DNA from 3 places in the Planctobacterium sp. R6 genome. Region 3 is predicted to be linked to each of the others. Evidence: predicted binding sites of a transcription regulator. Region 3 holds the regulator's gene; each other region holds the start of a gene.

Region 1 (10,614 bases), on a different contig from region 3:
AGTGACCGGATTGGTGGCTCGTGATCAGATGGTGGGACCCTGGCAGATCCCGGTTGCAGATGTTGGCGTAACCTGCGCCGCATTTGATACTTACAATGGCGAAGCCATGTCTATGGGCGAGAGAACGCCAATCGCACTGCTGGACCATGCCGCCTCTGCAAGAATGGCCGTGGGTGAAGCCATAACCAACATTGCTGCTGCAAATATTGAATCCTTAAAGCGCATTAAATTATCGGCAAACTGGATGTCTGCTGCCGGGCATACTGGTGAAGATGCCGGGCTATACGAGGCAGTAAAAGCGGTAGGTGAAGAGTTATGTCCGGCTCTAGGGCTAACTATCCCGGTAGGCAAAGACTCCATGTCCATGAAAACGCAGTGGCAGGATGGCGATGAAGACAAGAGCGTAACCGCGCCATTATCACTCATTATTACTGCGTTTGCCAAAGTCGAAGATGTCAGAAAAACCTTAACACCACAGTTATCGACAACACTGCAAGACTCACGATTATTACTTATTGACTTAGGACGTGGTCAAAACCGCATGGGCGGCTCCTGTTTGGCTCAGGTATATCAGAAAGTGGGCAAATCGGTACCTGATGTGGATTCTGCAGAATCGCTTAAAGCTTATTTTGACGCGTTGCAAACCTTAAATACCAAAGGGTTACTACACGCGTACCATGATCGTTCCGACGGAGGATTGTTTACCACTTTAGTGGAAATGGCATTTGCAGCAAATTGCGGATTACAAATTTCTCTGGATTCACTCAGCGGTGATGCCAACAGTGCTTTGTTTAACGAGGAGCTGGGTGGCGTGATTCAGGTGGCAGGACATGACGTTGACCAGGTTATGGCAGTTCTTGCTGAAGCCGGACTAGGCGACATGGTGCACGAAGTGGCAACTGTAAACAACACTCAGGATATTGTGATCAGTCAGAACGAGCAGGTTTTACTGCAAAACAGCTGTTCTTACTTCCGTATGTTGTGGGCACAGACCACTTACAACATGCAATTACTGCGCGACAACCCTGAATGTGCGCAACAGGAGCATGAACTCAAAGCCAACCCGGAAAACACCGGACTATTCGCTAAATTGAGCTTTGATCCTTCAGAAGATGTTGCTGCTCCCTACATTTCTACCGGAAAGGCGCCCAAAATGGCGATACTGCGGGAACAAGGCGTCAATTCTCATGTTGAGATGGCGGCGGCGTTTGACCGTGCCGGGTTTAACAGTGTCGATGTTCACATGAGCGACCTGATTGCCGGCCGTGTTTCGCTGTCGGCATTTAACGGCCTGGTGGCTTGCGGTGGATTCTCCTACGGAGATGTACTGGGTGCCGGTGAAGGCTGGGCAAAAACTATCCTGTTTAATGAGCAGGTAAGAGAGCAGTTTCAGACCTTCTTTGAGCGACCCGACAGTTTTTCCTTAGGTGTGTGTAACGGCTGCCAGATGCTTTCCAATTTGAAATCGCTGATCCCCGGCGCAGAACATTGGCCGCACTTTGTGCAAAACTACTCAGAGCGTTTTGAAGCCAGATTCTCTATGGTAGAAGTGCAAAAGAGCCCATCTATATTTTTTGAAGGTATGGCCGGTTCTGTAATTCCGATTGCTGTTTCTCACGGTGAAGGGCGGGCTGTGTTTGCAAATAATGATGTGCAAACCGCAGCACAGAATTTGGTCAGCCTTAAATATGTGGATTATGCCGGTAAGGTCACACAGCAGTATCCGATGAACCCGAATGGTTCCCCGGATGGTATTACCGGACTCACCACCCAGGACGGCCGCGCAACCATTATGATGCCGCATCCGGAAAGGGTATTCCGCACCGTGGCAAATTCATGGCATCCACAAGACTGGCAAGAGGACGGCGCCTGGATGCGTATGTTCCGCAATGCCAGAAAGTCTTTAGGCTGACATTAATGTGGCGAGAGGAAATTTACCCTCTCGTCCACTTTCGGTGATTTTTGACTAAAAAAATCGAATTATTAGTAAAAAATCACCAATTTTGTAGGGTTTCCTGGTTGTTTGTGAAATCTATATTGTTTATGATTGCTCAAATAGTAATCTATGAGTATGTCTTATCATACGCTACAGGAACGTAGAAATATCACCTGACGGATAGGATTACCTGAAGGATAAAATGCGATGGTCATTTTCGGATAAACCTCAACAACAAAAACAAAAATAAGAGTAGGTTATGAATCGTTCCAGCAAAGGTTTCGGACTCACCGGTGTGTTGTTAACTGTGATAGTGCTCATTGTAAGCGCTATCATCAGCACGTCTGTTTCTTCCAAAGACACGCCATCCCTTAAACCTGTAGAGCATAAAACAGCGAAGTCAAATAACACAAAAACAAAAATTTAAACTACCTGAGTTTGTGACGTTCTCTGTTGTCGGCTTTTTGTTGCTTGTTTTTCTTCAACAACACGTAGGTGCTCTTTAGTCCGCCATGTTGTAGTTGACTGGAATGAAAGGCGAGCACTTCCGGGATTTGCTGTAGCCAAACGTTGAGATAACTTTTGAGGTAACCGGGAAAGGGTTTACGATTTTCGTTAAGGCCGTGCCGCATGAGCACGCATCTTAATCCACGTAAATGACTCTGAGTAATGAATTCAAACACCTCTTTATGTGCTACGTCCAGGGTCATAGATTGCATATTTAAGGTACTTTCTATCGCGTATTTCCCCAGCCTGAGGTTTTTATAAACCAAATCCTGAACGCCTTCCAGTTTAAACTGAATCGGATCATTTAGGGCTATTGGGTCGATGTCTGCGAGGGTAAGGTAGTTGTTACTGCGCCGTTGTTCGCTTTTGATGGCATCTCTGCGTAATCGTCTGGCCAGCTCATTGCCGTCCTGCCTTTTCAGAAATACCTTATCGTCTGATTTTAGCTGTTTCACATCAGCGACCTCAGCTAAAAATGCACTGAAATCCTCTTCAACAGTCATAACTCAACCTGTTTACTAACTACATTTTCTATTTATATTGGTATTAATTGGGGTCATTCAAGGTGTTGCGTTACTTGCTTTTATTGTTACCTGGCACGGAGACAATATGGAAATATTGAAAGGTAAAAAAAATATCCTGTTTGTGTTGTTATTTTAGCTGTTTTTGGTTAACGTTCACGGTAAGTAAACATATCGAAATAGAGTTATATCTCTGGTTAAAAAACTGACTAATTAACCAGCAGACAACTCACTATCAGGAAGTAGTAGTAAGCCATGGCGATTAAAAGTACAGATGTATTACATATTGAACGTTCTGAGGTGCTAAGAGGATTACGCCTGGAAAGCAGCCTGACGCAACAACAAATAGCCGATAAGTTGGGTATCAGCCGTGAAAAAGTCGTGGCGGTTGAAAATTGTCATGTTAAATCTATGCTGGCACTGGAACTGGATACAGTAAAAAACTGGTGGGAACTGTGCCGTCCCCGAGCTGATATTCAAACACAAAAACAATTTGTGAAACTCATGAAAAAGGAACTGAGTATCTGATCTCGGTATGCCTGTTTGACTACATTGTTGCTGGGTCTAATGGCCTGAAATAAGGGGTAAGATGGTCACTGATGTGAATCGAAATGTGGCCACACTTCCCGTCAAACTCAAAAGAGGTTGTGCATTTTCGGTGCAAGAGGTTTGATGCATTAACGATGGTTGCAAGATTTAGTTACTGACTCAAGTGTACTGGTGATTTACAAATAAAATTTTTAATAGAATCTTTTTCATAACCGTCCCGCTAGATCTCAATCATTATTCCAACCTGAATTCTTGTAAATTTCCTTTGTTTTCTCCTGTATCTCTCCGTTATCGTATTGGCTCAAAATGTTTTGCAGTTCTCCGTTTGTTAGACTGGAATTGAAATCTGAAATTGATAACCAGTAATACACTGCAGCGGTAAACGGTTCTTTTTCTTTCAACTCGTTTGCTAATTGATAGGTTATGTAACCTTTGTCTCTTTGGGTTTTTAGGTGAGGAATAATGTATTTGTAAGTTGCTATTGCATCATCCGTATAACCAGTTGTAGAGTAATAGCGACCAAGGAGTCTGGCAGCTTGTGCATCACCATCTGCTACTAAGCTATTCCAATACTTAAAACCCTCGTTGTAAGCATGTGCATCAACCCACTCTTCTTTGCCCTCAAAATCTGCACCCCCTACAGGACCTTCAGGATTTTCATTTTCAATACGAAGACTGCCATCGAGGAAGTAAGTCAGGTTAATCTCCAATTCTGCTCGAGTAAGTGGCATGCCTTTAATGTATTTTCCAATGATTGTCAGTTGTTCAATAGAATAACGATCAGGTCTCAAGCCAAAGTCAGTTTCCGTAATTTTTTTAATCGCAAAGTCAACAAGCTCTTTGTCAGTTGGAACTTTTTGAACTTCCAGGTCACCGGTATTGTCTTCGACGATTTGAGCTGACTCCTGCGCTTGCGATATGGAGGAGTCTTGGATTACAGAGGTTAAACCTTCTGATAAATTATTTTTGTTATCCGTGGCATTCGAAATTTCCAGGGATGTCTTCTCCACTACAGGTTCAACTGAGATGTAAAAGAAAAGACCAGATGCTATTAATAAGGAACCTGTAGTGACGATCAACTTGTTGTTCAAAGCGAATCCTTAAAGTCAATGAATAACTGCGAGAGGTAAATTTACCATTTTCATGTTGTTTCGTGGTTAATTATTAACTTCTTCAATGGATTTTATTTTAACTGTTGTGGGTGGTGTGTAGGCCATCATGGTAAATAAGTGACAGTTTAACAAATACTTTTTAGAGGTACTCTACAGGTGATAAAAAACTTCATAATTACAAAGAGTTAGATGTAAATGTTCAAAAACAACGATACCAGATTGCAGCGTATTTTTATGAAGGATTGAGTTACAGAAGAACAAAATAACACTTTTTGGCTGTTTTTTGACCTTTTTAGGTTTTTGGCGTGTCGTTTGATGAAATGCTGAACGCCTTTAAAGATGCAGATTGGGCATATTAAAGGGCTGCACGAATGGCGTCCCCACCGCGACTCGAACGCAGATCTAAAACTTAGGAGGTTCTTGTTTTATCCGGTTAAACTATGGGGACGCACAGGTTTTGGTTACAGCTTTCTATATTAGATACAAAGCCTTAGGTGATTATTACCCATTCAAAATCGCTTTGAAACCCCTATCTTCTGACCACAAAATCGTTTGGCTGAATATTGGCCAGCGGAGTACCGTCGGATACTCTGAGTAACGAGGAGTCATAAAAGGCTTCGGCGACGGTTACCTTAGAAGGGTGAATCGAATACTGGATATGCGGCATACCTGACGGAGAGAAAAATTGCCTCATTTGGAACACTGAGAGCTCATCGCCTTTTTGAACACCTTGCTTAGTCCCAAGATTAACTGACAGGCTGTTGTTGTGGATGGCGATAATTCTGCCATATGTGGGGTTACAGGCGATCAGGTTGTCGATATCTGCGGTTAATTCCCGTAGTAACTCTTCGGTGACCTTTCCAAACGGTGACTGCCACAAGGTTTTGCTATTGGTTTCCAGCGTTTGATGGCTGTCGAATTCCCATACCGAAGAGGTTCGATAAATCTTATCCAGCAATATGTCGCCTTTTGTCCCGTCAATTAACACAAAGCGGATCGCCAGATTGCGCTCCGGATGTTTTGTCTCCCAAAACCTGGCAACATCCAGATAAGTTTGTTCATTGCTATCCAGACTAATTTCAATGATGTCTCCGATGAGCACGTATTGAGCATTGGATTCGGCCGACAACAACATGGACTGTGTTTTTAGTTCATGAGCCTGCGGGAAAAAGGTGTAGGGCTCGATTTTACTGATCAGCGCTCGCTGAGAAAATGTATCAAAACTGGATTTAATGCGCTCAGAAATTGGGCCTGAAACATTATTCAGTCCACCTATGGCAGCCTGCCGAAAGGCACTTATGTGTAGTTTGCTGGTAACGATGCTTTTTTTATAATCAGAAGCACTGCATTGATCACGCTGTGGAAAAATATCCGCTCGAATAGCGACTTCTACATAGTCGTCAAAATAGTGTTCACTGATTAATTCTACGCTGGCGACTTCACCACTTGCGCGAATTTCGAGGCGGTCATTTTGTAGTAAACCGTCCGTCATCTCTTGTACGCTGCGCACCGAAGCACCGGCAAACAACAGTGCCTGTCTGATGGCCTCATGCGTAGCCTGCTGTTTTGCCAGGGTTTTGTTGTCATTGTGAATGACGGCCTGACCTGTTGATTCAAACCAGGCCGATTGCACGCCACAGGAAAGGATTGAAACACAACAGAATAATATTAGCTTGTACATGGTAACCTCGTTATGAGTCTGAACAGATCCATACAGTGGGCTGAGCATAGAATCTACATTTTAATAGTGTCAAAAAACTACGCTATTGCCCTTTTCTAAATATGTTGCCCCACTTAAAGCAGGATACGTACCACTATTTATTAATATGCCCGGTAAACTATGCTGGTTTGGCAAAAAACTTGCTTTGAAAAGCTGACAGAATATCAATGTCAATATTTTAACATTCATGGATATTGGCTTAGTGCCTGCTGAACAGTATGGCTGCAATAGATTTAGGTGAGTTATGATAAGCAAATTTGTAAACAGGATTGATAAGGCACTCATTGTCAGTGTACTTGCTCTGAGTGTTTCCGGGTGCAAGACATTGGAGTCTATGTATTACAGTGATAAACAGGTGGAGTGGGAGTATGTACAACCTGAAGAATATCCGGTACTAACTGCGGTGGGGTATGCTCCTATCAGTTCGCAGATGGGCAACAATGATTCCGTTAAAATGTTGATGGCTATTAAAGCATCCAAATTAGACGCATATAAAGAACTGGCAGAGCAGGTATATGGTCAGCGCATTGACACTGAGCAGTCTTTGGCTAATTTGGTCTTGCGGGACAATGAGCTAAAAGCCTCTGTAGAAGGAGTTATTCGCGGTGCACAAGTCATCAAATCATACCCGGTGGGCGAGGATGTTTACGCGACAGAGTTGTCATTGGATTTTCAAAAAGTTTACGACATTTATTTATCAACTGCCCGGCCTCGCAAAGTCAAAGACGTCGTTTATTACTAATCCGGGCGTGTTAACACGGCTGATGTCATATTGCGACCAGCGGCCAGCTAACACAGAGTAAGGCGACTACATAAAAGTAACCCCACCTGAAACCTCCTTTACCGGAGGTTTTTTAATGGAACTTCACCAACAAGATACAAAGTCACAATTATAGTGGATGAAAAACACCAGGTCACTGTCAGATGATATTGGGAAGAAGTCGTATAAAGGTGGGTAGGATCAGGCTTTAACGCCACTGCCGAGCATTCCGCCCTGGGTTTTACCTTTATTCGTGTAGGTCATAGATTCTTTATTGCGCGTCGCCATCATAACATCCCGCAGCCGTTGTAAACGAATCTGGTTTTTTTCAACCGCGATTGCATTGACGTTGGTTTGATGTTGGCACTGAAGTAACAAGGCTTTGCCATCTTCAGCTAATTGACGTTGAGCATCGTTGAATTCACCGGATGACAATCTGGCTGACTGCAGTACTTTGTCGTTTTCAGCAATCTGTTCCAGTAAATCTGATTTCTCGTTAACCAATGTCAGCAGACCGTCAGCGTCACGAGCAACAATTAATTCCAGCTCGTTATCGAGCTTTTCTTTCAATGCCTGCAGCAATGAAATTTGTTGCGTAAGCGCGTTAGTCATGTCTGACATTCATTAACCTTTGGATAAACCAAACAGGTCCGACTCAGCTTTAGAGATCTTGGAGGCTAATTGCTCTGCGTCGATCTTGTAAGAACCGTTCTGGATAGCTGCTTTCAGTTTATCTACTTTGTCCTGATTTACAGGAGCATCGTTGCCCTTTTTCTGCACGTTAGCAAGCTGCTGTGCAGACTGTGTTAAAGACACAGAATCTTGACGCGGCGCTGCTGATGCAGTTTGCGCCTGTTGTGCCGTGTTGGCACTCTGGCCCTGTTGAGTTTGCTGTTGATTGAGTCGCTGACTCTCCAACTGCGGTTTCTGGCCAGCACCATTTACATTGTTAATAGCCATGATTAATTTCCAATACTTTTGATACCCTCAGTTAGTGTATCGGCATCGACATTACTAACTTTAATAAAAAACCGACAATTTTGTCGTTTTTTTATGCACTGGATTTCGATTTATCCAGTGTAATCTAAGCACACATAAAAGTCTCTACAAAATCAACAACTTCATGTAGACAAAGTGGCTGAAACTAAACTGCCCAAAGGCAACATACCGGCACGCTGAGCCCTTTAAAAAAGAGGCGGATCAGATATGCACCTGAACTTCGTTGACATTGGCCACCTGAGCTTCAATCTGTTTCTTAGAGCGGCGATTTTTAACCGATATGGTATCGCCTATGTTGCCATCCTGGAGCGCAATACCACTGGTTTTGATTTCCAGACCGCTTAATTTTGCAGTAATCACTATGGCATCACCTTTACACACAAAACACAACATATTTGCAGTGACAGGGCTGCCATCGCGGGTCCGTCGTTTTAGCCTGGCACCAATGACTTCGTTTTTGTCACTGAAGGTGCCGCCGCGTAAACGCCGTTTGTCAATTTTTTCGATACTGAGATTGTTCTCTGTTAACAAGGTGCCTGGTGATATTGTATCGGCCACTACGACCACTTCCTGCATCTCAGTCACCTGAGCACTCATGTAGTAAAACCAGCCGTTGCTGGGACAACTGATTTTTACCGTAATATTGGATTGTTGTAGCGATTGCGTACTGCTACTGGCCACCAAATCAACCGGGCAGACCGGGATGTGCACACGCTCGTCGACATCCCTAATGGTGATCTCGACATCGTTAATGTTTTCGACGTCAGCGTTTTGATAAACATAAATTTCAGCGGTTTCTTTGACTAAATCATGCATTAAATGTTTTTCTTGCGCAGCCGCTATATTGGTTGTTATAAACCATCCCAAAAGGGAAAGTTTTAGAGTTTTCTTGATGTTGGCGAAATTTTTCATGTTCACTTTCTTCCAATTTGGCTATGCTTAAAGACAATTTCTAAAAACAGTAGACAGCGTCAAAAAAATAACGCTGTGCGGATAAATTTCAATCACGTGAACAAGATAATCAAATATCGTGCCTGATTGGATAAATTAGAGGTGCTATATGGCGGGAATTTTAGATTCTGTAAACCAACGAACTCAGCTGGTGGGGCAAAATCGACTTGAGTTGCTACTGTTCAAGTTGAATAACCGCCAACGCTACGGGATTAACGTATTCAAAGTCAGAGAAGTGCTGCAATGCCCGCCTCTCACCTCGATGCCAAAACTCAATGCGCTGGTACGTGGCGTAGCGCATATTCGCGGCCAAACTATCTCGGTTATTGATATGAGCATGGCCACTGGCGGTAGAAAAATTGAAGACATTAAAAACAGCTTCATCGTCATCGCTGAATACAACCGCTCAGTGCAGGGCTTTTTGGTGTCTTCGGTGGAACGTATCATCAATATCAACTGGGAAGCCATTTTACCGCCACCCGAGGGCGCCGGGAAAGCGAGCTATTTAACCGCAGTAACAGAAGTAGACGGCGAGCTGATCGAAATTCTGGATGTTGAAAAGATCCTCAATGAAATTGCGCCTGCCAGAGAAGTGGTCAGAGAGGACATGGTAGAAGAGCTGGCCAGGCACGATGCCAGTCTGGATGACAAGATCATATTCATTGCCGACGATTCTTCAGTTGCCCGCAGTCAGGTTAAAAAAGCGCTGTCTTCTTTGGGACTTGAAATCGAAGCGGCCAAAGATGGACGGGAAGCACTGGAGCGACTAAAAGAAATTGCGGCTGAAACCGGCGATGTCACCGACAAAGTAGGCGTCATTGTCAGTGATATAGAAATGCCTGAAATGGATGGTTACACCCTGACTGCAGAAATTAAGAGCACGCCAGAACTGGCGAAGCTGCACGTGGTATTACACACTTCTTTAAGTGGTGTATTTAATCAGGCGATGGTGAAAAAGGTGGGGGCTGACGATTTTATCGCTAAATTTCATCCCGATGAATTAGCCACTGCGGTTAAAAAATGGTTGGATAAATCTGCAACGGAATAATGGTTCGTGGTGAATAAAACCTTAAGTGAAGACGACTACACCTTATTCAGCGAATTTCTGGAGCGTTGTTGTGGCATTGTTTTAGGTCCAAATAAACAATACTTAGTGCGCAGCCGGTTAGCGCCATTAATGCGTAAATATGAAGAGCCATCACTCAGCCAGGTGGTTAACGATATTATTAATGGCCGCAATCGCGGGTTGCGTGAAGACGCAATAGATGCGATGACCACCAATGAAACCCTGTGGTTTCGCGATCGGTATCCATTCGAATTGTTGAACAAGGAGTTGTTTGCCCGATTTTCTGAAAGTCGTCAGCCGGTTAAGATATGGTGTGCTGCCGCATCCTCTGGTCAGGAACCTTATTCTATTGCGATGGCGGCGGCGGAATATCAAAAGCAAAACAGTCGTTTTCCGGGTGTACAAATAACCGGTACAGATTTGTCTACTGAAATGCTGAGAAAGTGCAAGCAGGCGACGTATGATAACCTGTCTTTGTCCCGGGGATTGTCAG
Region 2 (10,614 bases), on a different contig from region 3:
TGCATCAGGTATGCATGCAGAAGGTATCCGATTAAACACGACCGCCAGTAACGTTGCTAACGCAAACAGCGTCAGCTCGTCTTATGGCGAAACCTACAAAGCACGGCATGCTGTTTTCGCAGCCGAAATGAAAAATGCCAGTGATGCACAGTCCCCATTGGGAACCAAAGTGAATGTCCTTGGTGTGGTGGAAAGTCAAAAACCATTGCAAATGGAGTATTCACCCAATCACCCTATGGCCAATGAAGACGGTTACATATTCAAGCCCAATGTCAATGTTGTGGAGTCTATGGCAGATATGTTGTCAGCATCTAAAGCGTATGAAGCAAATGTGCAGGTGGCGGATACAACTAAACGTATTTTCCGTCGGGTTATGATGCTTGGTCAGGGTCGATAGGAGAAGAATATGGACGCTATTCGAGACAGATTATTAAACGATGGTCTTTACTGGCAGGACGAAGGGGTACCTGTTGCTGATCCCAATGCCAATTCCCAGTTAACACAGGAAGATTTCTTTTCTTTGCTGACTGAACAGCTCGCAATGCAGGACCCCACCAAGCCGGTAGATAACGACCAGATGGTGGCGCAGATGACCAGCTTTACTATGGCTGACAGCTTATCGCAGTTAAACGATAAGTTTGATGAGTTTGCAGCATCAATGAATTCCAATCAGGCATTACAGGCCACCAGTCTCATCGGACAAACAGTGTTAACTGAGTCCAGTGTGGGTACTACCTGGCAGGATGGTGCAGTCAGTGGAGCCATTATTGCCGATGCTCCTGTGGAAGACATGAAAATTCAAATCCTGAATGAATATGGCGAAGTGGTGCGTGAGATTGACGGTGGTAATCATGATGCAGGAGCTATTTCCTTTGGTTGGGATGGCACTGACGCAGATGGAAACCACATGCCGCGTGGAAAATACAAAGTTGAAGCCACTGGTACGGTAGATGGCTTAAACACCCAACTGAATGTTCAGATGAACGCCCAGGTGACAGGTACAGCCGTTGCCGCTGAAAACGTCAAAGACATGAAAATCATCGTCGAAGACAGTATTGGCCAGGTATTGCGCACCATTGATGTGGGCAGTCAGCAGGCTGGTAATATTGAGTTTGGTTGGGACGGAACCGATGATGCTGGCAATATTTTGCCGCCCGGCTCCTACAAAATCAAAATCGAGGGTGAGGTTAACGGTCAAACCGAATCTATCCCATACGGAATTAATCGCAGAGTAGAAAGCGTCAGTCTGGCCGGTGCCGGTACTTCAGGCGTGGTACTCAACCTGGCGGGTGATGAGAGTATCCGCCTATCAGATATTATAAATGTCGGCTAATTAACAGGAGAACGAGCAATGTCATTTAATATAGCCCTGAGTGGTGTCGCTGCCGCTCAAAAAGACCTGGATACCACGGCAAACAACATTGCCAACGTTAACACCGTGGGATTCAAAGAATCACGTGCCGAGTTTGGCGATGTTTTTGCGTCATCACTTTTAGGTGGTGGTCGTACTAAAGTCGGTGATGGTGTAGTCACGCAGGAAGTTGCCCAGCAATTCAGCCAGGGCAGTTTGCAGTTTACTAACACCGCACTAGATTTAGCCATTACCGGAAACGGCTTTTTCGTGACGGTGCCGGATATATCGTCACAAGACTTTACCTATACCCGGGCAGGTCAGTTCAAGCTGGATGAAGATAACTTTGTGGTTAACTCACAGGGAGACAACTTGTTGGGCTTCCCGGTTAACAGTGATGGCACTTCTTCATCTATCGCGCTGAGTACTGCTGAGCCGGTGCAGATCCCCGATTCATCGGGTAATCCATCGGCGACTACAGAGGTGGATTTAAGAATGAATCTGCCGGCTGGTGATCCGGCGCTGGACCCCGATGATTTTAACCCCAATGACACTACTACCTATAATGCGTCTACATCGATTACTATCTATGACTCATTGGGCGAATCTCATATTCAAACTTTTTATTTTATTAAAGACGAAAACGCCGCCAGCAATGAATGGTTAGTGGTAACCTCAGTCGATGGTGAGTTTTACGACTATACCAACCCCGACGGTACGGTGCCTGCAGATCCAACTATCCCAAATGATGGTCCGGTAGCCGGTGTAGACCAAAACTATGTGGGCTTTGGACAATCCTTAACCGGACCCGGTGGAGCTACCGGCACTACGGGTGTTTGGGCAACCCGCTTAGTCTTTGATTCCAGTGGTGATTTTACTCAAGTGCAAGCCGCTAATGGCTCTTCTTTACCAACAGGGACTGCCGGTGACATATTATTGCCAACAACGGTTGCCCTGACCGGGCTGACGTCAGGTGCTGATACAGCGCAGACATTGGCAATCAATTTCAATCTGGACACCAACGGAATTGGCGACAACGAACCCACCCAGTTTGCATCTTCTTTTGAAGTGACTTCACTGGAGCAGGATGGTTTGCCGGTAGGGCGCTTAACAGGCATTGATATCGGTCCGGACGGTCTGGTGCGTGCAACTTTCTCTAATGGTACCTCTGAGCCTATCAGTCGTATTGCATTGGCGCGTTTTTCTAACGAGCAGGGCCTGACTCAAAATGGTAATGCGTCCTGGAAAGAAAGCATCTTGTCTGGCGAAGCCCTGGCGGGTGAGGCTACCACAGGTACTTTCGGCGATATCAACTCCTCCGCACTGGAACAATCGAATGTTAACCTGACCACAGAGCTGATTGACATGATTATTGCTCAACGGAACTTCCAGGCGAACTCGCGAGCACTGGAGATTAACAACGCTCTGAATCAGACTATTCTGGGTATTCGATAAGCTATTCTTTGTTCTGTTATCAAAGGCCACTGTTCTGTGGCCTTTATTTTATCCGCTCTTATCTTCCTGGCATGATTAATGCTTTTATCCTGTTAAGTTAATAACAGGTCAAATAACTGTCATGGATAAAATGCTCTATATTGCCGCCTCGGGTGCCTCGCAAGACCTTCTGGCAAGCGCGGTTCGGGCCAATAACCTGGCCAATGCGCAAACTACCGGTTTCAAAGCAATGATGGAACAGGCCCGTGCCATGCCGGCATTCGGCGACGGTTTGCCGACGCGGGTGTTCGCCATGACGGAAAGTCCGGCCAATCGCTATGATCCGGGCGCCATGGTTCAAACTAACCGCGATCTGGATATTGCCGTTGAAGGGAACGGCTGGTTTGCAGTACTGGATAAAAATGGCGGTGAGGCCTATTCCCGAAATGGTAGCCTGCAAATGGGGACCAATGGAGAATTATTGGATACCCGGGGCAATCAGATAGTGGGTGAAGCGGGGCCAATTTTCCTGCCTATACCACTTTCTAACGTGAATGTTGCGCAAGACGGTACCATTTCTGTTCGACCTCAGGGCGCTCCTGCCAATGTGCTGGAGCCGGTAGGTCGCATCAAATTAGTTAAACCCGACCTGAATAATTTAGAACGCAGCCAGGATGGCTTGTTTCGCCTGCCAGATGGCGAACAGGCTGACCAGGATTTAACTGTTGGTATCAGAACCGGCTTCCTGGAGGCCAGTAATGTCAATCCCATTGAAGAGATGATGGGCATTATCCAGTCGCAACGTCATTACGAAATGCAGGTGAAGTTTATGAAGCAGGCAGAAGAAATTGATGAGCGCGGTACGCGACTGATGATGATCATGTAATGGCTTAACCGCATCAGGCAACAACGATTTTGAATATATCTGAAAGCATAAGGCTTTCGAAATAAATGAGGAGGTGATTTATGCACCCGGCATTGTGGATTAGTAAAACAGGATTAGACGCGGCACAAACAGACGTGTCTGTCATTTCAAATAACCTGGCCAACGCCAGTACGGTCGGTTTCAAAAAGGACCGGGCAATATTTGAAGATTTGCTGTACCAGAACATTAACCAACCTGGTGGTCGCTCATCTGCGGATACTGAATTGCCGTCAGGTTTGATGGTGGGAGCGGGCAGTAAGGTGGTTGCGACGCAAAAAGCACACACCCAGGGCAATATGCTGACGACTGAAAACTCGCTGGATATGTCGATTCAGGGCAGAGGTTTTTTTGAAATTTTGCAGCCGGACGGTTCGATTGCCTATACCCGGAATGGTCAGTTTACCCTGGACGATACCGGACAGATTGTGACCCCTGGTGCCGGCTTCCAGTTGCAACCAGCCATTACTATTCCGGAAGATGCGCAGCAAATCACTATCTCTCAGGATGGTGAAGTGTCAGTACAGGTGCGAGGTCAGGCGGCACCTACTATTGTGGGGCAGCTGAATATTTCTGATTTCGTTAACTCTGCGGGTTTACAACCCATTGGACAAAATCTTTATGTCGAAACAGCCGCCAGTGGTGCGCCTATACAGGGAGTTCCCGGACTGAATGGACTGGGCACTATCCAACAAGGTGCTTTGGAAACCTCCAACGTTAATGTGACGGAAGAATTGGTCAACCTGATTGAGAGCCAGCGCTTATATGAAATGAACTCCAAAGTAATTTCAGCGGTGGATCAAATGTTAGGTCAGGTTATCCAGCAATTATAGAGGTGATCTAAGATGAAAATGCTCAATGCCCAACAGGCTCTGATTGCTTCGGCTGCATTACTGATGACGGCCTGTCAATCTACTGTTCCCGTCGATCCGCGGCCCAATGATCCCTTTTTTGCGCCGGTCGTGCCAGAAATGCCTGTGGAGCAAATCTCCAATGATGGCTCCATATTTAACGCTATACATGCCAACAGCTTGTATTCAGACGCTAAGGGCAGACGTATTGGCGATATTATTACCGTCATTCTGCGGGAAAATACCTCGGCGACTAAATCCGCCAGCACCACATTGGAACGGGAATCTGAAATTGACTTTGACCCCATCACCGGACCTGGTGGTGGTAACTTAAATTTGGGTTTGGGTGGTGATTTTCAACTGAATTTGGGTGCCACTAACGACTTTGAAGGCGATGCCTCAGCGAACCAAAGTAATAATCTTAGCGGTAACATCTCCGTAACTGTGGTGCAGGTGATGCCCAACAACAATCTGATTATTCGCGGCGAAAAATGGCTTACGTTAAACAATGGCGATGAGTATATACGCCTGACCGGTATTGTCAGACCGGCTGACATCAATCCGGCGAATGAAGTTTTATCGTCCAAAATAGCTAATGCCAGAATTCAATACAGTGGCACGGGTAGCTTTTCTCAGGTGCAGCAACAAGGTTGGCTTGGCAAGTTTTTTGCTTCTACCTGGTGGCCCTTTTAATTTTTTGACGTATTGAGGCAAGTGAGGAACTACATCATGAATCGTTTTACCATCGTTTTAGCGCTGACAGCAATGTTGTTGAGCACTTCAACCTATGCGCAAAAAATCAAAGATGCGGTTTCTATTTCCGGCGTTCGCAGCAACCAATTAATCGGTTATGGTTTAGTGGTTGGTTTGCCGGGTACCGGCGAGCAAAGCCCTTTTACTGAACAGAGCTTTCGCGCCATGCTATCTAACTTTGGGATCGCTCTTGCCAGTAACGTCAGCCCTAAGATTTCCAACGTGGCTGCGGTAGCGGTACATGCTGATCTACCGGCATTTGCCAAGCCGGGCCAAAAAATTGACATCACAGTTTCTTCTATCGGTGAATCGGAAAGTTTGCGCGGTGGTACGCTGATGCAAACCTTCCTCAAAGGTATGGACGGCAAAGTCTATGCCGTCGCGCAGGGCAGTTTAGTGGTCAGCGGCTTTGGGGCAGAAGGTGCTGATGGCTCCCGAATTATCGCCAATACACCTACAGTTGGTCGCATTCCCAATGGTGCCGTCGTGGAGCGCTCCGTTCCCAGTGGCTTGATGAACGGCGACTTTTTAACCCTGAACCTCAATTACCCCGATTTTTCTACGGCTAAAATCCTGGCGGATACAATCAATCAACGTTTGGGTGCCGATCCTGATAAAGGGTATGTCATTGCAACCCCGATTGATGCTGCCTCAGTACGGGTCTCTGCGCCACGTGAAGTGGGCGCCCGGGTTGGCTTTTTAGCCACTATTGAGAATTTCGAATTTGAACCAGCTGATGCACCGGCGCGCATTGTTATCAACAGTCGCACCGGCACCATTGTTATTGGCGAAGATGTCCGGCTTAAACCGGCTGCAATTACCCATGGTGGATTAACGGTCACCATTGCTGAGACGCAAACCGTTTCGCAACCTAATCAGTTTGCAGAAGGCGATACCACGGTAACACAGCAGTCGATTGTGGATGTGAATCTTGACGATACCCGCATGTTCAAGTTTGACCCGGGGGTCAGTCTCGATAACCTGGTTCGGGCCGTGAATGAAGTCGGTGCTGCGCCTGGTGATCTGATGGCCATTTTAGAAGCGTTACGCGAAGCCGGTGCCCTTCAGGGTGAGCTGGTGATTATTTAGGGTGACATGATGGACTCTATGAATCACGTGCAAACACAAATTCAGCAGGCGCGAAATGCTTACGACGTGCAAAGCCTTGATGCGTTGCGTCAGGGGGCACAAAAAAATGACAAGCAAGCGTTAGAAGAAACCGCCAAACATTTTGAAGCTATTTTTGTACAAATGATGCTGAAATCCATGCGGGCCGCAGAAGATGTGCTGGCGGATGAAGACAGCCCGTTTAATTCCCAGGAAGTGCGATTTTATCGCGACATGCACGATCAACAATTGGCAACGAATATGTCAGCCTCTGGTAGTGTCGGCCTGGCAGAGTTGATTGTGCAACAATTGGATCCTCAGGGCAGTAATGTCATGCCAGCTAACGCAATTCGCAATGATGGCAACCTGTCCTCCATTAATGACTTTAGTCGCGCCAAAGTGAGTATGGCTCAAAGTTCCGCAATACCCGGAAATCATGCGGTTGCTAATCTGGCACCGGAAAAACGTCCCGGATTCGAGTCGCCCGAAGACTTTGTTAAGAATCTGATGCCCATCGCTGAGCAGGCAGCTGAAAAAATTGGCTTAGATCCCAAAGCGATGGTGGCTCAGGCCGCAGTAGAAACCGGCTGGGGCCAGTATTTAATTCATTCAGGTGACGGTCAAAATTCCCATAATTTATTTGGGGTTAAAGCGAGTCGGGGTTGGCAGGGCGATAAAAATTATATTGATACGCTGGAGTTTGATAATGGGACAGCCCACAAAACTAAAGCAGCGTTTCGTTCTTACGGCTCATTTGAAGAATCTATGAACGACTATGTCGAGTTTTTGCAGTCCAGTCCGAGATACCGACAGGCGCTGGAAAAAGCCGACGATCCCCAAACCTATTTTAGTGAATTACAAAAGTCCGGGTACGCCACGGACCCCAGCTACGCTGAAAAAGTGATGTCAGTGTACAACAGTCAACGGTTAAGCGGCGAGGACCGCCAAATTAATACTATGAGGTCTGCGTTATGATCCAAACGGATATTTTTACTATTGCTACCTCTGGCTTAAATGCCCAGCAAGGGTTGCTAAATACTACCGCCAATAACATTGCCAATGTTAATACTGAAGGTTATATACGGCAACGCGGCGCGCTTGAAGAGCAAAGTGTTGGCGGTGTGTTATTGGGGAACGTGGAGCGCGTTGTTGATAAATTTGCTCAGGAACAATATATTCGCGATACCTCTGCGTTAGGTGAGGCGGAGCAATATCTGGACAAACTCAATCAATTGGACAACATCTTTGCCAGTGAAGCTATTAGTGCGGCAGAGGGGATGAGCCGTTATTTTGCTGCCTTGCAAACAGCCAATGATGATCCGAATAATGTGGCCGCCAGGGAAATAGTACTGGCTGAAGCTGAAGCCATGGTCAAACAGTTTAATAACCTGGACGGTTATTTAGAAAACAGTGTTGAGGTGGTTAATCAGGAGCTGGATGATAAACTGGAACAGGCCAATGATCTTATTGCACAGATCGCAGAATTGAATACGCAAATTAAAGCAACGCAATTTGCACCGCAAACCTCCGGCTCAGAATCCGTCAAAAACCAGCGTGACAAGGCCATTGTGGAATTGTCTGAATTAGTTGAAGTTACTACGCAACAGCGCACAGATGGCTCAACACTGGTGTTTATGAGTACCGGTCAGGCGCTGGTGTTAGAAGATGGTTCGTTCAATGTATTCAGTGAAAATGGAAACCCCGATCCCACCTATAAAGACCTGGAGTTGAGGGTTGCCGGAAAAGAGAATATTACCATACCACTAAGTGATGATGATTTAGGTGGTCAGATTGGTGGTTTGATTCGCTATCGGGATGATGTACTGGAACCCAATGTCCGTGAGTTGGGACAAATCGCCCTGGCGTTGACAGATGCAATGAATGAACAGAACAAATTGGGCATGGATCTCGATAATGAATTGGGCACTGACCTGTTCACCACGCCTGTATTTGGTGCTTTGACATATGAAGACAACACTACAACCACCGGGGTCAATGCCCGTATTCCTGATGGTGGCGGTGGTGACATTACGTCTGCTGATTATCAGATTACCATTGATGCGGTTACAGCAGGTCCACCTGATACCGTCGATATTACTATCGCATTATTAAATGCAGACGGCTCTGCGGTTACCGATAGTAGCGGTGCAGCCATTACCCAGACGGTGACAGGGGTTGCCGCAGCAGGCGGCACTTTTACCACCATTCCGGCAGGTAATATTGGGGGAGATTTAGAACTTGAATTCCCGGATGGCGCAGGTTACGCCGCAGGTGATCAATTCTTATTGCAACCCGCTAAAGAGGCGGCGGGGGCCATTGCGATGGCCACCAACCGGCCCGAAGATTTAGCGTTAGCTTCGCCAATTCGGGTTGAGTCTGATCTGAATAACCTGGGTACAGCGTCGGTTTCGTCAATTACGGTTACTAACACTGAGGTCAGTGCCGGTACCGACGGTTCTGCATTTGATGGCGCGGGTGGCATTCAGGGACCTGGTGCATCACCACATGGCGGTGGGGATGGCGCGCCAACAACGATTGTATTTACAGCGGCTGATAGTTTTGAAGTACGGGATTCCGCCGGCACGGTGCTGGCGACGGTGAATAACGCTACATCCCTGGAAAACCTGTTGCAGCAGGCAGCGGCAACACCATGGGATGCCGGTTTTACCGGCCAGGATGATTATCCTGGTTATGATCTGAGCATCGAGGGTGTGCCACAGGCAGGCGACACCTTTACCATTGCGTACAACACCAATGGCTTTAATGACAATAGCAATGGTCTGGAGCTTGCTGCATTGCAGGAAGCAGATACCATGTTGCGGGGAAATGACGGCAACAGCACACAGGTTACCTTTCACGAAGCCTATGCCGGTATCGTTACCGATATTGGCTCAAAAACGGCCAGTGCCAATGTCGAATATGATGCTGCTGTGGCAATGGAGCGTCTTTCAAAAGAATGGATGGACTCTGTTTCCGGGGTGAACCTGGATGAAGAAGCGGCCGATCTGATCCGTTTCCAGCAAGCTTATGCTGCATCCGCCAGGGTCTTGACCACAGCACAAAGTTTGTTCCAAACTATCTTAGGTGCAGTGAGCTAATGGCACAATTTAGGCAATTGATCATCGCGGGGATATTGATCATCGTGGAGAGAATGTCATGAGGATATCGAACAACCAAATATTTGATCGGGCCATCAATGGCGTGATTGATAATCAAATCGGTTTATCTGAAACCCAGTTGCAGTTATCTACCGGCAAAAAACTGATTACCCCATCGGATGATCCTGTGGGGGCTGCCAGTGTGTTGCGTCTGACTGAAGAGTTAGATCAGATCACTCAGTACAATCGCAACAATACACTTTTACAAAATTCCCTGTCGCAGGAAGAAGCGGTACTCAGTAATGTCACCAGTTCAGCCAACAGAGCCAGAGTGCTGGTGGTGCAGGCGGGTAATGGTATTAATACCGACGAAGACCGCACCGCTATCGCTGGTGAGCTGGCACAGATCCGCGACGAAATCTTTGATTTAATGAACAGTCAGGATGCCAACGGAAACTACATTTTTGCCGGTAATCAGTCTGACTCTCCGGCGTTTGTTTACAATGCAACCGCCACCGGAAATCGCTATGTGTTTCAGGGGGATGACGGGCAAAACAAGTTGCAGTTATCCAATAATGTCACGGTTGCGGGCAGTGATTCTGGCAAAGATGTTTTTGAGAATGTGCTGGCGAGATTAACCGGAACCGTTACCGGTGGAACAGCGAATGCCAGTGTAAAGGTTATTCAACAGGGCGAGTTCGATAATTTTCACAAAGCTAATTATGATGCGGTTACCGCCGCAAATAACGTTTTCACCGGTACAGTGAATGGGGCCGGGAATCAGATAACCTTTGACGATCCGGACGCAACTACCCTTAATTTTACTTCGGGTGAGCCCTTTACCTTTAAAGGGGTTGAGTTTACGGTTACCGGTGGGGCTGCCAGTACCGTGGAATTTACTTTATCTCAGCCGGAAAAGAAAAACCTGGCTGTGACGCTGGATGAAATTGTAGCAGCGTTAAATGATCCAACAGTCAGTGGTGACGCCCTCTCTGAAGCGCTAAATGATGCATTGGTGGGACTGGACAATGGTCTCAAGGAAGTGTCTAACACCGTGGCTACAATAGGTGGACGTGTAAAGGTTGCCACTTCTGTTTA
Region 3 (10,614 bases):
TTCGATACCTTCCTGACGCAAAATCGACTCGAATTCGCTGCGCTTGCTGGACAAGACACTGATCCCTTCCGCCACCATGTCATAGGCCTTCCACTCTTTGGTTTTGCTGTTTTTGCGTACTTTGAATGCAATTTTGATGTCCGGACGCTCGGTATCTTTGACGATAGCGCGCACCGTTACCGCTTTTTTACCATCGAAATCTTTCTCCGGTTCAAAGACCACATCCTGACCTTCGTATTGCGCCAAAGCCACCGCATAAGTAGCAATCAGGTACTTGCGAAACTCTTCAAAGAAGGTCGGAATTTGCTTGCGGGGCACCGACTTAAAGTGCTTACCCAACACTTTGGCACCGGCAAATTTGTAATCGATATAGGGCAATAATTCCTCTTCAACCACAACTTTCAGCAAGTCAGGATCCTGTTGAATAGTAGCCTGTTCCGCTTTGATGCGAGAAAATGTTTTTGTCGCTACTTCTTGTAAAATTTTATAGGGATTTTCGTCTGCTATCGCGCCCAGCGAGAACATCGACAGGCATAGCAGCCATCCCAATTTTTTAAACCACATGTTATTGCCCTCAAATATCATTTTTAATCTGTATTATTCATCGTTTCGGCTGAACAGGAACTGACCGATCAGATCTTCCAGTACCAACGCAGACTTAGTATCTTCGATGAAATCGCCAGGTTTCAGGGTGTCTACACCATCAAATGAAAAACCCGGTTGAAAACCCACATATTGCTCACCCAGCAGCCCGGAGGTCAAAATCGACACCGAACTGGTATCAGGGAAATCACCATATTCCTGACTAATAACCAGTTTCACTACAGGGGTGAAATCGTCTTTATCCAGCGAAATACTGTCGACTCGACCGATGATCACACCGCCCACCTTCACCGCTGAGCGCGCTTTCAGCCCGCCAATATTGTCAAACTTGGCAAACAGCTCATACGTTTCGCCCGAGCCTTGCATACCCTGATCAGCGACTTTCAAGGCCAACATCAAAAATGCGGCTACCGCCAGCGAAACAAACAATCCAACAGCAATTTCCATTTTACGAGAATTCATTAATGAGCTCCTATTCAGTTCCGAACATTACAGCGGTTAAAACAAAATCCAGTCCCAGTACCGCAAGCGACGAGTGCACCACAGTTTGCGTTGTCGCTTTACTAATCCCTTCAGAGGTAGGAATGGAGTCATAACCATTGAATACCGCTATCCAGGTAACAACAATGGCAAACACCACGCTTTTGATGACGCCATTCATAATATCTTCATTCAGGTCCACGGCAGATTGCATGATTGACCAATAACTGCCGGCATCGACACCCAGCCAGTCAACACCAACCAGATGACCGCCTAAAATACCAATAGCACTGAAAATAAGTGCCAACATTGGCATGGTCAGAATGCCCGCCCATAATCGGGGAGCGATAACCTGACGAAGCGGGTCTACCGCCATCATTTCCAAACTGCTGAGCTGTTCTGTGGCTTTCATCAGACCGATTTCTGCCGTCAGTGCTGAACCGGCCCGCCCGGCAAACAATAGCGCCGTGACCACCGGCCCAAGTTCCCGTAACAGAGACAATGCTACCATTGGCCCCAGGCTTTCTTCGGCACCGTAATTTACCAGCACGGTATAGCCCTGCAGGCCCATCACCATGCCGATGAACAATCCAGATACCAGGATAATCAACAAGGATTGCACACCAACCACATACATTTGTTTAATGGTCAGCGGAATCGATTTCATCGGTCTTGGACGGGCGACAATGGCGCCCCAAAACATCACTGACGCACGACCTATCCGGGTTATTCCATCGATAGTATTGCGTCCGGTCCTTGCAAAAAACTCCATATTAACTCCCTAACAACGCTGAGCTGATATCGTCAACCGGATAATGGAAAGGCACCGGACCATCTGCTTCACCGCGCAAAAACTGTTGTACCAGGGCAGAATCAGAATTTTTGATCTGTTCCGGTGTCCCTTCGCCAATAACCTGCTTTTCAGCGATAATATAAATGTAATCAGCGATAGTGAGCACTTCTGTCACATCATGGGTTACCACGATACTGGTCAGGTTCAGTGCATCGTTCAAATCTTTAATTAATTTTACCAGCACGCCCATCGATATGGGATCTTGCCCGGCAAAGGGTTCGTCGTACATGATCAGGCGCGGGTCCAGCGCAATCGCGCGGGCCAACGCAGCCCGCCTTGCCATGCCGCCGGATAACTCACTGGGCAGTAATTTTTCCGCGCCGCGCAAACCCACCGCCTGCAATTTCAACAGTACAATAGTTCTGATCACATCCTCAGAAAGGTGTGAATGCTCTCTGAGCGGAAATGCCACATTGTCGAAGACCGACATTTCGGTAAACAAGGCGCCACTTTGAAACAACATACTCATATGACGGCGACATGCATACAATTGCGCCCGATTCATTCCCGGGATTGACTTACCGGCAAATAGCACATCACCGCTGTCGGGTTTGAGCTGCCCACCAATTAAACGCAACATGGTGGTTTTACCGATACCGCTCGGCCCCATAATTGCGGTGGTTTTACCCTCGGGTATAGACATACTAATATCGTGGTAAATCGTGCGATCACCCCGTTTGAATGTCAGATTTTTAATTTCGACCAGATTTTTCATAGTGTGCGATCCCGAGCGCGCCGCCCTCTCCCTTTTTCAGTCCTTTTCGGTGTTGGCTTTTTACAAATTATAGAGCAAGTTGAAACCTTATTCTGTCAGTAGCCTGTAAAGGAGTGTGTATCAGTGTGTATCCCGATACTAAGGTCGTTCAGCTCATTTTATCCGATGCCCCGATATTGGTGCTATTTTACGAAGTTTCAAGGCGGCAAAACAAAATCAAAAAGTAACAAGATATATTCTAAATTTCAGAAACAATCGATTTTCACCCGACCGGGCTTTGCCAGACAAAATTACCCGGCCTTGTCAGGTACAGTCCGCGACGATGCGGCGCAATTTTTGTGCACCCGGACTCAATAAACGCCGGTATTTGCCGAACTTACTTCAACATTGAGGTTCAAATAGTTTAAACTTTTAAAGTTGTACCCATATTAGAGTCATTCCCTTGCCACTACATTTCAAGAAGATCGATTTTTATTCATGCTGACAGACATTGCCCTTTTTATCGTTGGACTTGCACTGCTGAGCTGGAGTGCTGACAGGTTCGTTTATGGCGCTTCAGCCATGGCTAAAAACTTCGGTATTTCCCCCATGGTTATCGGGATGACCATTGTCGCCATGGGCTCATCAGCCCCGGAGATCATGGTATCAGCCACTGCATCAATGGCCGGTAACGCCGACACCGCAGTGGGCAATGCTATCGGTTCAAACATCACCAATATCGGTTTGGTATTGGGCCTTACCGCGCTGTTCAAACCCCTGATGGTCAGCTCCGGCACTATTCGTCGGGAAATGCCGATACTACTTATCGTGTCACTCACCGCGGCCTGGTTTCTGGCGGATTTGAGTTTGAGTCGCAGCGAGGGTATCGCGTTGATGATTCTGTTTTTTGTTACAATTGGCGGTCTTACCTGGCTGTCCATTCAGGCTGATCGCAAAGATCCTTATGGCACCGACACGGCTGAAGAAATTCCATCCGATGTGCCAACCCACAAAGCGATTTTCTGGGTTATGGTGGGCATGGTGTTATTGCCCATCAGCGCCGATATTATGGTGGATTCAGCGGTGAACATCGCCAGATATTTTGGCATGAGCGAACTGATGATAGGCCTGACCATCATTGCCATTGGTACCAGCCTTCCCGAGTTGGCGGCCAGTATTGCCGGTGTATTAAAAGGCGAAGATGACATGGCACTGGGTAACATTATCGGGTCTAACATCTTTAACATTTTAGCGGTAATGGCGATGCCAGGATTAATCGCACCGGGCCTAATCGATGCTGATGCTGCTAACCGGGACATTCACGTGATGCTGGTGTTCACCGTATTGCTGCTGTTATTCAGCTTTGGTTTACGTGGTGTGCGCAAAATAACCCGCTGGGAAGGTGGCATTCTGGTGGCCGGATATATCGGCTACCTCACCTTTCTGTTTGTGGCATAACCGGGTAAAAGCCTAATGAAAGTCGATACTGCACAACTGATTACCTCAGCCCAACGGGTTCTGGATATCGAGCTGGATGCGATTCAAAACCTCAGAAACGCCTTTGATGAACACTTTATCCAGGCCTGTCAGTTGCTGCTTGGTTGCAAGGGCAAAGTTGTCGTTACCGGTATGGGAAAATCCGGTCACATTGCCAATAAAATTGCGGCAACACTGGCTAGCACCGGCACACCGGCATTTTTTATGCACCCAGGAGAAGCAGGACACGGTGACCTGGGGATGCTGGGTAAGGAAGATGTGTTACTGGCGATTTCCAACTCTGGTGAAACCTCCGAAGTGGTGTCTTTGTTGCCGGTAGTCAAGCGGCTGGGTATAAAAATCATTGCGATGACCCGCTCTGCGGAATCTGCCATGGGGCGTTATGCTGATATCCACCTGTCGATTGCCGTGCCGCAGGAAGCCTGCTCCCTGGGACTGGCCCCAACATCCAGCACCAGTGTAACCCTGGTGTTAGGAGATGCGCTGGCAATCGCGTTGCTGGACGCCAAAAACTTTACTGCTGAAGAATTTGCCCTGTCGCACCCCAGTGGTTCACTGGGCAAAAAACTGTTACTCACCTTACAAGATATTATGCATACCGGTGATCGCGTTCCTACCGTCGACGCAAACAGCAGTGTGCGGGATACCCTGGTCGTTATCACTCAAAAAAGCTTAGGCCTGGCGGGCATCGTCGACGAGCAAGGCAAGCTGATTGGGGTGTTTACTGATGGCGATTTACGCCGGGTTATCGATGCCAGAAAAGACGTTCACGCCACGCTCATCAAAGATGTGATGACCAAAAACTGCTATACCGCCCGCAAAGATATGTTGGTGGCCGAAACGCTGACCCAAATGGAGAACCGCAACATCAGTGGCCTGATTGTGGTAGATGACGAGCAGCGTCCCATTGGTGCGTTAAATATGTTAGATATGGTCAAATCCGGGGTGGTTTAATGACACAAGTTGACACGCTTTACGGCCCGCTGGCCCCTCAACTGATAGAGTATATGCGTGACATCAGACTGCTGGCCTGTGATGTAGACGGGGTATTCAGCGATGGTCGCATTTATCTGGGTAACCAGGGAGAAGAGCTCAAGGCGTTTCACACCAAAGACGGCTATGGTCTGAAAGCACTGTTAGCCGCCGGTGTCGAAGTTGCCATCATAACCGGCAGAAAATCGCAGATAGTCTCTGACCGGTTTTCAGCGCTGGGGGTGCGTCATATTATCCAAGGCGAAGAGCAGAAAAAGTCTGCGTTACAAACACTGCAACACTCCCTGAATATTCCCGCGCAGCACACTGCCGCGATTGGCGATGATTTACCCGATACCGGCATGTTTGAATTAGCCCAACTAAAAGTGGCTCCCGCCGATGCGCATCCGGGCGTACTGCATTTGAGTAATTACCACACCACCACACCGGGTGGATTCGGATGTGTTCGGGAATTATGTGACCTGATATTATTCAGCAAAGGAAAACTGCAAGGTATATTGGCGAGTAGCGTATGAGTCGTATTCACATCAGTATCGGTCTGTTATTTATCGTATTGCTAACCCTCTACGTGAATATGATTGCCGATGATAATACGCCACAAACCATAGACGACACACCGGAAGCCTGGAATCCCAATTATCAGGCCCGCAATATGAAAAGTACCCTCTATAACGAATCTGGCAGCGTCAACCACGAGGTGTTTGCCTCCTCGATGGAGCACTACGATATTCTCGGCTTTACGCTGTTTGAACAACCCGAATACACCATTTACACCGATGAAACAGACTCCCCCTGGCAAATTGTTGCAAATGAGGGGACACTGTATAGTGATCAACGTATTGAACTTGAGCAAAATGTCCTTATCAAAAGTCTTAATCAGGACGACTTTGTACAAACTATCGAAACCAGCTTTGTAGAAATTGATTTGCTCAACAAAACAGCCAAATCGAATAACCCGGTCACCATCACCGGGTTGGATTTCATTATTGAAAGCAACGGCTTAACAGTTAATCTGTTGACCCGTAAACTGGAACTCAAAGACCATGTTAAAACGATTTATCAACAACCTGTTGCCCATTAGCAGTGTATTGCTCCTGCTGTCATGTCCGGCATGGGCTGGGAAAGATGACTTTAAACTTCCCATTGAGGTTGATTCAAAATCTCAGTTTGTCGATGGCAAACGCAAAACATCTGTATTCAAAGAAGATGTTAACGTGCGCCAGGGCACCCTATCCATTAATGCTGACGAAGTGAGAGTCTCGGCAGAGGATGGCAAAGGCAAAGAAATATTTGTGGCGCTTGGCAAACCCGCTGTTTATTCCCAAACTATGGATGACGGCAGTAAAATCACCGCCAAAGCTGAAGAAATTCGTTACATTGTTGAGTTTCGGACCCTGGAGCTTAATGGTGCGGCAGAACTTTATCAGGACACCAGTATGGTGAAAGGTGAAAAGATCAGCTTTAATTTAGAGAAAGAACAGTTAATCGCCGGAAGCAACGAAGCCGACGGCAGAGTGACCACTGTTTTTCAGACCGACGATAAAAATTAATCTGCAAGCGCAACCGAACAAGGAAACTCATTTAAGTGCCCACGTTATACGCGAATAATCTGGCAAAATCCTATAAAAGCCGTCAGGTGGTGCGAGATGTCAGCATTGAAGTTAGTACCGGCCAGATAGTTGGTTTACTGGGACCCAATGGGGCCGGGAAAACCACTACATTTTACATGATCGTCGGTCTCGTTCCCCTGGACAAAGGGGAGATTTTTATTGATCAGCATCAACTGACCTTGCAACCTATGCATGTGCGGGCGCGTCATGGCATCGGTTATTTGCCCCAGGAATCTTCAATTTTCAGAAAACTCAGTGTATTCCAGAATCTGATGGCCATTTTACAAATGCGCAAAGAGCTGGATAACGAGCAACGCGAAGAACTTGCCGATGAACTGCTGGATGAATTTAATTTAAATCACATTCGTCACAATCTGGGCATGAGCTTGTCTGGTGGTGAGCGTCGCAGAGTAGAGATTGCCCGCGCTCTGGCCGCCAATCCGCAATTTATTTTGCTGGACGAACCCTTCGCAGGCGTTGACCCTATTTCTGTTAATGATATAAAGAAGATTATTCACCACTTGCGGGACAGGGGGATCGGTGTACTGATCACTGACCACAATGTCAGAGAAACGCTGGATGTCTGCGAACAGGCCTATATTGTCAGTCATGGACAGGTCATTGCCGAAGGCGAACCCGAAACAGTTTTAGCAAATCAGCAAGTAAGAGATGTATACCTGGGTGAGCAATTCAGGCTATAGTAACACTAACAACAATCTAAAGATTGGGGCACAGTAACCCTGAGCTCTGGAGTCGGAAAAAACCATTTTTAATGAAGCCGTCTTTACAACTAAAATTTAGCCAACAGCTAACAATGACCCCTCAATTGCAGCAAGCAATTCGTCTGCTGCAACTGTCAACGCTTGACCTGCAACAAGAAATTCAGGATGCGTTAGACGCCAATCCATTGCTGGAAGTGGATGAAAATACCGAAGCCGGTAGCGATGAAGCGTTGGAATTACTCAAAGAACCCAAAACGGCTGAGTTGAATGGCGCCGACAGCGACAACGAATTCAGTGGTTCAGACGGCATTGACTCAAGTGATGCGCTGGAAAAGAACGACTTACCCGATGAGCTTCCGATAGACAGCACCTGGGATGAATACTACAGCGCGTCATCAGCACCCGCCTCGTCAGGTGGTGTAGGCCCGGATGACGACCAGGTGTATCAGGGTGAAACCAGTGAATCCATACAGGATCACCTGCTCTGGCAATTACACCTGACCCCGTTCAGCGAAACCGATGAAGCCATTGCTTTGGCCATCATAGATTCTATTGATGAATCCGGTTATCTCACCGTTTCGGTTGAGGAAATCCTCGAAAGCCTCGATGATGAAGAAATTGAAATCGACGAAGTGGAATGTGTCAGAAAACGCATTCAACACTTCGACCCCTTAGGTTCAGGCTCAATCACACCACAAGAGTGCTTGCTGGTGCAGTTGGGGCAATTCCCCAAAGACACTCCCTGGTTACAGGAAGCAAAATCACTGCTGTGTGACTTTTCCGATCTGTTAATGGCAAAAGATTTTCGTACCTTGATCAGAAAATCTAAATTGCGTGAAGAACAGCTCAAAGAAGTATTAAAGTTACTGCAAACCCTGAATCCGCATCCGGGCAGTACCTTAAATACCAAAGAACCAGATTATGTGATCCCCGATGTCTCGGTCATGAAAAAATCCGGACGCTGGATTGTCGAACTCAACCCCGATTCCGTGCCAAAGCTCAATATCAATCAGCAATATGCCGCCATGAGCCGGGGCAGCAGAAATAGTGCCGACGGGCAGTTTATTCGCTCGCATATGCAGGAAGCGAAGTGGTTTATCAAGAGTATCGAAAGCCGTAACGACACCCTACTCAAAGTGGCCAATTGTATTGTCCAGCAACAGCACGGCTTTTTCGAGCACGGGCCGGAAATGATGAAGCCCATGGTGCTTAACGACGTGGCTGAAATGGTGGATATGCACGAATCTACGATTTCCCGTGTGACCACACAGAAGTACATGCACACCCCGAGAGGTATCTTTGAGCTGAAGTATTTCTTCTCCAGCCATGTGGCCACAGAAAATGGTGGGGAATGCTCCTCTACCGCCATCAGGGCATTGATTAAAAAACTGGTGGCCGCTGAGAATCAGGCCAAGCCACTCAGTGATAGCAAAATTGCGCAATTGTTAGCCGATCAGGGCATTATGGTAGCCCGGCGAACCATTGCAAAATACCGGGAATCGCTCTCGATTCCTCCATCTAACCAACGTAAGAGTCTGTTATAGACTTCCCTACAAGAAGGACGACCAATTATGCAAATAAACTTATCAGGTCATCACGTCGAAATCACCGATTCTCTTCGCGATTATGTCGATACAAAATTCACTAAACTGGAACGACATTTTGATCACATAAACAATGTATATGTCATCTTAAACGTTGAAAAACTCAATCAAAAAGCAGAAGCAACCATGCACCTCGACGGTGGAGAAGTTTTTGCGACATCCGAGCACAAAGACATGTACGCTGCCATTGACTCTCTCATCGACAAGCTCGACAGGCAGGTTATTAAGCATAAAGAAAAGCTCAAGAGTCATTAGAGGAGTCTAAACGAGGATGGAAATCAAAGACATCCTTTCATCGGACTGCACGCGCTGTGCAGTCCCCATTACCAGCAAAAAACGCGCTCTGCAAATCATCAGTGTTGTTGCCAGTGAAAAACTCAGCGAACTCAATGAAGAAGACGTTCTGAACAGTCTTCTGTGCCGGGAAAAAATGGGCAGTACCGGGATCGGCAACGGCATCGCCATACCACATGGTCGTGTTGAAGGTCTGAGTAGTCCCCTGGCTATTGTACTCACCTGCTCGCCTGGTATAGAATTTGACGCAATCGACAATCAACCGGTCGATATATTTTTTGCGATTTTGGTGCCCGTTGAGCAAACAGAAGGTCACTTGCAAACCCTGGCCCGTATAGCTCAAAAACTCAGTGACAAAGAGGTCACCAAAGTAATCCGCAATTGCCATTCAGACAACGCATTATATGAAGCATTGGTATGAAATTAATTGTGATCAGTGGACGGTCCGGCTCAGGAAAGTCTGTAGTATTAAGGGCACTTGAGGATCTTGGCTACTATTGCGTAGACAATCTTCCGGTAAGTATGTTACCCACACTGACCCACGCGGTTGTCAGTGAATACGACCAGATTGCCGTCAGTATTGACGTGCGCAACTTACCTAAAGACCCAGAACAACTCACAGAGAATCTGGATTTTTTGCCCAACAAAACCGACCTGACCATTATTTATCTGGATGCCAGTGACGATATTTTGGTAAAGCGTTACAGCGAAACCAGACGCCTTCATCCCTTGTCCAAAAACAACATTTCTCTGGCTGACGCTATCGTTAAAGAGCGGGAACTTTTGGTCCCTATTTACGAACGCGCAGACCTCCACATTGATACCGATAAATTGTCGATCCATCAGTTGGCAGAACTGGTGCGAGAACGCATTCTGGGCAAGAAGTCCTCACGACTGGTCCTGGTTTTTGAATCCTTTGGCTTTAAAAACGGTATTCCGAAAGACGCCGATTACGTCTTTGACGTGCGCTTTTTGCCTAATCCACACTGGATACCGGAACTCAAACCCTATTCAGGTAAAGATGCGCCCGTTGCTCAATACCTGACAGCACAGCCCATCGTGGTGAAAGTGATCGGTCAATTTCAAAACCTGATCGAAACCTGGCTGCCGCATCTGGAGAGAAACAACCGCAGTTACGTGACCGTTGCCATAGGGTGTACCGGGGGACAACATCGCTCAGTATTCATCGCTGAAACCCTGGCGAATTATTTTTCTGTTGCTCACCCTGATGTGCAAATCAGACACCGGGATCTGGACGCGTGAA

The links. Region 3 encodes sigma-54, which starts transcription at its own class of promoters, with help from an activator protein. Its sites were predicted from a motif close to GTTGGCACGNNNNTNGNNT; they were not measured.
Region 1: flgA (flagellar basal body P-ring formation chaperone FlgA) is a predicted target of sigma-54. The motif match lies at 9,124-9,142, and genes of this name have one in related genera.
Region 2: AC0J20_RS00610 (flagellar basal body rod protein FlgF) is a predicted target of sigma-54. The motif match lies at 2,872-2,890, and genes of this name have one in related genera.

What each region holds. Positions count from the first base shown of each region.
Region 1 covers NZ_JBVTQY010000001.1:127,155-137,768, forward strand. Annotated here, with positions in the region: gene purL (phosphoribosylformylglycinamidine synthase) at 1-1,912, shown strand, start outside; gene smrA (DNA endonuclease SmrA) at 2,365-2,946, opposite strand; gene AC0J20_RS00545 (RodZ family helix-turn-helix domain-containing protein) at 3,220-3,492, shown strand; gene AC0J20_RS00550 (hypothetical protein) at 3,741-4,604, opposite strand; gene AC0J20_RS00555 (flagellar assembly protein T N-terminal domain-containing protein) at 5,155-6,306, opposite strand; gene AC0J20_RS00560 (LPP20 family lipoprotein) at 6,590-7,087, shown strand; gene flgN (flagellar export chaperone FlgN) at 7,307-7,726, opposite strand; gene flgM (flagellar biosynthesis anti-sigma factor FlgM) at 7,730-8,065, opposite strand; gene flgA (flagellar basal body P-ring formation chaperone FlgA) at 8,306-8,920, opposite strand; gene AC0J20_RS00580 (chemotaxis protein CheV) at 9,165-10,103, shown strand; gene AC0J20_RS00585 (CheR family methyltransferase) at 10,110-10,614, shown strand, end outside.
Region 2 covers NZ_JBVTQY010000001.1:138,665-149,278, forward strand. Annotated here, with positions in the region: gene flgC (flagellar basal body rod protein FlgC) at 1-397, shown strand, start outside; gene AC0J20_RS00600 (FlgD immunoglobulin-like domain containing protein) at 407-1,333, shown strand; gene flgE (flagellar hook protein FlgE) at 1,352-2,806, shown strand; gene AC0J20_RS00610 (flagellar basal body rod protein FlgF) at 2,928-3,671, shown strand; gene flgG (flagellar basal-body rod protein FlgG) at 3,752-4,540, shown strand; gene flgH (flagellar basal body L-ring protein FlgH) at 4,559-5,251, shown strand; gene AC0J20_RS00625 (flagellar basal body P-ring protein FlgI) at 5,288-6,400, shown strand; gene flgJ (flagellar assembly peptidoglycan hydrolase FlgJ) at 6,419-7,393, shown strand; gene flgK (flagellar hook-associated protein FlgK) at 7,390-9,516, shown strand; gene flgL (flagellar hook-associated protein FlgL) at 9,575-10,614, shown strand, end outside.
Region 3 covers NZ_JBVTQY010000022.1:18,276-28,889, forward strand. Annotated here, with positions in the region: gene mlaC (phospholipid-binding protein MlaC) at 1-564, opposite strand, end outside; gene mlaD (outer membrane lipid asymmetry maintenance protein MlaD) at 598-1,065, opposite strand; gene mlaE (lipid asymmetry maintenance ABC transporter permease subunit MlaE) at 1,076-1,855, opposite strand; gene AC0J20_RS14235 (ATP-binding cassette domain-containing protein) at 1,857-2,651, opposite strand; gene AC0J20_RS14240 (calcium/sodium antiporter) at 3,129-4,088, shown strand; gene AC0J20_RS14245 (KpsF/GutQ family sugar-phosphate isomerase) at 4,104-5,081, shown strand; gene kdsC (3-deoxy-manno-octulosonate-8-phosphatase KdsC) at 5,081-5,635, shown strand; gene lptC (LPS export ABC transporter periplasmic protein LptC) at 5,632-6,201, shown strand; gene lptA (lipopolysaccharide transport periplasmic protein LptA) at 6,164-6,670, shown strand; gene lptB (LPS export ABC transporter ATP-binding protein) at 6,706-7,431, shown strand; gene AC0J20_RS14270 (RNA polymerase factor sigma-54) at 7,503-8,996, shown strand; gene hpf (ribosome hibernation promoting factor) at 9,024-9,311, shown strand; gene ptsN (PTS IIA-like nitrogen regulatory protein PtsN) at 9,328-9,771, shown strand; gene rapZ (RNase adapter RapZ) at 9,768-10,613, shown strand; gene AC0J20_RS14290 (HPr family phosphocarrier protein) at 10,610-10,614, shown strand, end outside.